2 regions of the Arthrobacter sp. JB02-1C genome follow, and region 1 is predicted to be linked to the other one. Evidence: riboswitches for the same ligand, from Rfam matches in the RefSeq annotation. Region 1 holds a riboswitch; the other holds the start of a gene.
What was found. A riboswitch is a leader RNA that binds a small molecule or an ion and turns the genes downstream of it on or off. The one in region 1 is predicted to bind glycine.
Positions count from the first base shown of each region.

Region 2: linked by a shared signal. The riboswitch ahead of cycA (D-serine/D-alanine/glycine transporter) and the one ahead of gcvP (aminomethyl-transferring glycine dehydrogenase) in region 1 are both predicted to bind glycine.

Region 1 is NZ_CM173235.1:1,856,343-1,859,485, forward strand. Features, by position in the region: gene AC3ANP_RS08995 (hypothetical protein) at 1-81, opposite strand, end outside; gene AC3ANP_RS09000 (sigma-70 family RNA polymerase sigma factor) at 334-1,128, shown strand; gene AC3ANP_RS09005 (Dps family protein) at 1,265-1,747, shown strand; glycine riboswitch at 1,911-2,009, shown strand; glycine riboswitch at 2,011-2,117, shown strand; gene gcvP (aminomethyl-transferring glycine dehydrogenase) at 2,169-3,143, shown strand, end outside.
Region 2 is NZ_CM173235.1:3,164,575-3,167,717, forward strand. Features, by position in the region: gene purU (formyltetrahydrofolate deformylase) at 1-111, opposite strand, end outside; gene cycA (D-serine/D-alanine/glycine transporter) at 108-1,577, opposite strand; glycine riboswitch at 1,742-1,839, opposite strand; gene AC3ANP_RS14815 (IS110 family RNA-guided transposase) at 2,147-3,143, opposite strand, start outside.

The DNA.
Region 1 (3,143 bases):
TTGGGTTTCCAGCCTGAACACGAGCAGCTCCAACTGCCGTCGTTCCTGCCACAACGCCGCCGAAAGATCCCCTGCACCCATGGGCCCCGTTCCCTTGCCAGCCGGGCCCAGAACGCGGCTTTCCGCATTTTCCGCCAAGCTTTTCCCCGAGGCTACACGCAGATTCAAAATCAGGTGATAGGTTTCGATCTGGGTGCTGCGCCCGGGGTCCAAAATACCGTCTCCCATGGGGGGGAGCACGGGATGGCCGGCCGGTGCAGCTCGCCGATTTTCGCAACTCCTGATCCGGTCTCATGGGGGGACACACTGTTGAATCGCGTGGAACGAAACGAGATGGTCACTCAGCACCTTCCGCTGGTGGGCTACCTCGTCTCAGATTTGTGCTCGAAGGCATCCCACCTCTCGCGCGATGACTTGGCGTCGGCCGGGGCCATTGCCCTGATTACCTCGGCCGATTCCTTTGACCCGGACCTCGGCGTGCCGTTCGGTGCGTACGCCCGCCGTCGTATTCTCGGCGCCTTTGCGGACGAGATGCGCGCCAGCGACTGGGCCACCCGTTCGGCCCGGCGCCGGATCAAAGAAACCATGTCGGTGCAGGAAACCCTGTCCGCTGCCCTCGGCCGCACTCCCTCGGTTGACGAGATCGCCTCCGCCTTGGGCGTGCAGCAGAGCGTCGTGGAAGCAGCCCTCGCGGATGCCTCACGCACCCTCACCCCCCTTGACGACGCCGTCGTCGACACCCTGGCCGCGGAGACCCTGTCTCCGGAGAACTCGGTGCTGGCGGACGAACGGCTCCAGTACCTGCGGGCGGCCGTGAAGTCGCTGCCGGACCGGATGCGCTACGTCGTTGAGGAAATCTACTTCGGCGGCCGGACGGTCAAGGACCTGGCCGCGGAACTCGGCTCCACGCACGCCGCCGTGTCGCAACAGCGCGCCGAAGCCATCCGCCTGATGCGCGACGGCCTCGCCGCGCACTACGCGGACGAGCCGGACCAGGGCTTCGAGCCGCAGTCGCGGATCACGCCCCGCCGCCGGAACGACTACCTCGCCCAGCTGTCAGAGGCCACGGCCGGAGGCATCACCCGGGCGATTTTCCCCAAGGGTCCCCTGCTCAACCAGGCGGTCTAGCGCGGCGGCCACACGTTTACTAAGGTCACTTAGTAAGCTGATCGTGAAATTCAGCCGCTGCCGTCGCGGCCGCATCTTTGCTGGGGTAGCGTCTGAGGCGTAACGCCGTATCAGCCGTTCCTATCAAGGAGGATGCATGAAAGCCACACCGACCCTGACGAACAACCTGCAGGCCGTGCTGGTGGACCTGATCGAACTCCACATCCAGGGCAAGCAGGCGCACTGGAACATCGTCGGCACCAACTTCCGCGACCTCCACCTGCAACTGGACGAGATCGTCGAAGCAGCGCGCGGATTCGCCGACGACACGGCGGAGCGGATGCGCTCCCTGCACGCCCTTCCGGACGGCCGCAGTTCAACCGTTTCCAAGTCCACCGCCCTCGCCGAGTTCCCTGCCGGGCTGATCAGCACGAAGGACGCGATCGACAAGATTGTCGCTGCCCTCGAAGCCGCCGTCGGCACCATGCGCAAGGTGCACGACGCAGTGGACGAGGAAGACCCCACCAGTGCCGACCTGCTGCATGAATTCATCGCCCGGCTCGAGCAGCTTGCCTGGATGGTGAACGCGGAAACCATGCGGCCCACGGCCAGCGTCACGGCCGCGGACACCAAAAAGTAACCGCGGAACGCTTCCGCGCCACAGCGTCCGACGCCGGATTCCCGGCGCCGGACGCTGCCGTTTGGGCGCGACGGACGCCGTGCGACGCCGCGGTTTGCAGAGACGCCGCCGACATAGGACAATGGAAGCTGTGACTACGGTCACGAGCAATTGAATATGCCTTTGATCTGCGGCGGGAGAGTCCTGCAAGTAGGTACAAGCAGGCGCCGTAGGAGCAAATCCTCCCCAGGAATCTCTCAGGCCCACGTACCGCCGCGGCAAGGCAACTCTGGAAAGCAGCCGGCCCGTCCACCCACGGTGCCGCGCTCACCGACGGTGCAAGCGGACGTTCGTCTGCGGAATCTCTCAGGTCCAATACAGAGCGGGGAGGAACCCGAATCAATGTGGCGTACCCTGCGCCGCCTTAGTTATGGAGTTCCTTGTGACTGTTACCTCAGCCTCCACGTCCTTTGTTGACCGGCACGTCGGTGCCCGCCGGCAGTCCGACGTCGACGCCATGTTGAAGGCTGTCGGCTACGACACCGTCGACGCGCTGGTGGACACTGCCGTCCCGAAAGACATCCGGCAGGACTCGCCGCTGGCACTTACCGAAGCCCTCAGCGAAGTCGAGGTCCTGGCGGAGCTGCGTAAGCTGGCGTCGAAGAACAAGACCGCCGTGCAGATGATCGGCCAGGGCTACTACGACACCGTTACCCCCGCCGTGATCCGCCGCAATATCCTCGAGGCACCGGCCTGGTACACCGCCTACACGCCGTACCAGCCGGAAATCTCACAGGGCCGGCTCGAGGCGCTGCTGAACTTCCAGACCATGGTCCAGGACCTGGTGGGCCTGCCGGTAGCCAACGCCTCGCTGCTGGACGAAGCCACCGCCGTCGCCGAGGCCGTGCTGATGATGCGCCGCGCCAACAAGAACAAGTCCGCGCACGACGGCAAGACCGTACTCGACGCCGACTGCCTCCCGCAGACCATCGCTATCGTCAAGGGCCGCGCCGAAGCCCTCGGCTTCGAGGTCGAGGTCGCTGACCTGTCCAAGGGCCTGCCCGAAGGGGCGATCAACGGCGTCGTGCTCCAGCAGCCGGGCGTGTCCGGCCGCGTGTTCGACCACTCCGCCGTAATCGCCGAGGCCAAGGAGCGCGGCGCGCTCGTCACGGTCGCCGCTGACCTGCTGGCCCTGACCCTGATCACCCCTCCGGGTGAGCAGGGCGCCGACATCGCCGTCGGCTCCACCCAGCGCTTCGGTGTGCCGCTGTTCTTCGGCGGCCCGCACGCCGCGTACATGGCCGTGGCCAAGGGCCTGGAACGCTCCATGCCGGGCCGGCTCGTCGGTGTTTCCAAGGACAACGCCGGGGTCCCCGCCTACCGCCTCGCCCTGCAGACCCGCGAGCAGCACATCCGC
Region 2 (3,143 bases), 1.3 Mb from region 1:
TTCGGCGCAGTCGAGCGTGAGGACGAACTCAGTGCCCGGCGCCTCCGGTCCTTCCGCGGCGGCGCCTGCCGCGGCGGAGCCAGCCGGCAGTGCGGCGGATCCGGCGGTCATTTGTTGGCCTCCGCCTGGAGGTCCGCAGCGATGTCCTGCTCGGACTGCAGGTCCGCCTGGAATGCCTGGTAGCGGGCCAGGTGGCTCGGCCGACGGCGCAGGACAGCCCACGCCACGCCGAGCACTACGAACCAAACCGGCGTCACCAGCAGCGCCTCCAGCGTGTCCGGCTGGGTAGTGAGCGCCCACAGCACGAAGGCGAAGAAAGCGAAGACCACCCAAACCATGGGCACGCCGCCGGGCATCTTGAACTTGGATGCCGCGTGCAGGTGGGGGCGGCGCCGGCGGAAGGCCAGGTAGCTGGCGAGAATGATCGACCAGACGAAGACGAAGCAGACCGCGGACACGGTGGTGACCATCTCGAAGGCCTTACCGATGTTGTCCCCGGCGTACATCAGGACGACGCCGGCGAGCAACAGTACGCAGGACAGGAACAGGGCGTTCTGGGGTACTTTGCGGCGGGACAGCGCGCCGAAACGGGCCGGTGCATCGCCTTCCTGGGCGAGTCCGTAAACCATGCGTGAGGTGGAGTAGATGCCGGAATTGGCGGATGACATCGCCGAGGTCAGGACCACCAGGTTGACCACCGTGGCTGCGGCGCCGAGGCCGGCCAGGGAGAACATGGCAATGAAGGGACTGTGGCCCGCGGCGAACTGGGTCCACGGGATGACGGACATCAGGATGATCAGTGCGCCGACGTAGAAAAGCAGAACCCGGATCGGGATGGAGTTAATGGCCTTGGGCAGGTTCTTTTCCGGGTCCTTGGCCTCGGCCGCCGTGGTGCCGACGAGTTCGATGCCGACGAATGCGAAGACGGCGATCTGGAAACCGGCTACGAAGCCCATGAATTCGTTCGGGAAGAAGCCGCCATGGCTCCAGAGGTTCGTGAAGGTGGCCGGTCCGGCGTCGGAGCTGAAACCGCTGAAGATCATGAACAGGCCCACCACGATCAGCGCCGCAATGGCGATGATCTTGATGAGGGCGAACCAGAACTCGGTCTCACCGAAGGCCTTCACGGTGGTCAGGTTCAGCAGCAGCAGGATGGCGATCGTCACCAGGCCCGGGATCCACAGCGGCACTCCCGGCCAGAGTTCCTTGGAGTACCCGGCAATGGCGATAACGTCAGCGATTCCGGTGATGACCCAGCAGAACCAATAGGTCCAGCCGGTGAAGAAGCCGGCCCACGGGCCGAGCAAATCGGCCGCGAAATCGCTGAAGGACTTGTAGTGCAGGTTGGACAGCAGCAGCTCGCCCATGGCCCGCATGACGAAGAAGAGCATGAAACCGATGATCATGTAGACGAAGATGACCGAGGGTCCCGCCGCCGAGATGGTCTTGCCGGAGCCCATAAACAGGCCGGTGCCAATGGCGCCGCCGATCGCAATCAGCTGGATGTGCCGGTTGCTGAGCTGGCGCTCAAGGTGGGGAGTTTCAACCTTGGCTGAAACTGGTGAATGAATCGTCATGAGGAACTCCATCGTTCAAGTGGCACCTCCGCGCCACGATGATCCGGGTTCCTCCCCGCTCTGTCTGGGACCTGAGAGTTTCCGCTGGTCCTGTCGCCAGGACCGGCTTGCACCTTCGGTGAGCCAGCGCGCCAGATGGCGCACTTGCTGCTTTCCAGAGTTGCCTATCCGCGGCGGTACGGGGGCCTGAGAGATTCCTGGGGAGGATTTGCTCCTACGGCGCCTGCTGAATGTACCGGCAGGACTCTCCCGCCGCAGATCATAAGCACTTTCATTTTGTTGTGATGCGGACGACGCAGTGGCTTGGAGGTCAACTCCGCTTAACCACGTACCAGGGCCCGCACGGCCGCCGGCGTCGACCCCGAAGGATCATCCGGCCGCTTCAGTGTGGGATAGCTCACGTAAAAAAGTCAAGCGCGGAGCTTTGTGTCGTCACGCACCGGCAGCCGCCTTGCCGAGCGTCGGAAGTGTGTGTAATCTGTGGCCCGCATCACTCCGATGGTGGTCTTTCTTGCGAGCTGGGCGGGAGTGTTGGGCCTGCGCCGGAGCTAATACGAAAGTAAGGGTTGTCAGGCTGCGGCGGCCGGGGTGATGGTGACGTCGAAGCCGAGGCTGTTGAGTTTCTTGATGGCGTTGTTTTTAGCTTTGATCGGGTCGAGGCGTGTGAAGTGGTCGGCGCCGGGGTCGGCGTAGCATTCGCCGTCGGCGAGTAGGTGCCACGCCGCTGTGAGAATGCAATGTTCCAGCGCAACGATGGCTTTCATCGGGCCTCGGCGGGCTGCGATGCGCCGGAATTTGGCGGCCAGGTAGGTGTCCTTGCTGCGGGAAGCGGACAGGGCCGCGGTGCCGAGGGCAGCTTTGAGGTATTTGTTGCCGGGCAGGATGTGTGCGGATTTGATCCGGCCGGCGGATTCGTTGGAGCCGGGACAGACGCCGGTCCAGGATGCGAGCCGGCCGGGGGTTTCGAAGCGGGACATGTCCGCGCCGGTTTCGGCGATGATCACGTCGGCGACTTTGAGGGAGACTCCGGGGATGGTGGCCAGGAATTCCCTGGCGGCACGAAAGGGTGTCATCGCCTCTTCGATCCGGCCGGTGAGTGCGTCGACGATGCGGGACTGGGCATCGATCTGGTCCAGATGCAGCCGGGCCATGAACGCGTGGTGGGCCTTGAACCGGCCGGTGAGTGCGTCGACGAGCTCGGGGATTCTTGAGCGCAGGGTGCCTTTAGCGAGGCCGGCGAGGACCTCCGGGTTGCGTTCGCCGTCGATGAGGGCTTCGAGCATCGCCCGGGACGACACGCCGGTGAGGTCCGAGACGACGGAGGAGAGCTTGATCCCGGAGCTCTCCAGGAACTTCTCCAGCCGCTGGATCTCACGGGTCCGGTCACGGATGGCAATGGCCCGGGCCCTGGTCAGGTCCCGCAGTTCACGGATCGGTTCGGGTGGGACGAACGAGGCCCGGAGCAGGCCATGGGCGCCGAGCTGGGCGAGCCAACCTGCGTCAGAGACATCGGTTTTTCGGCCCGGGATGTTCCTTGCGGCCTTGGCGTTGACCAGCATTACCGGC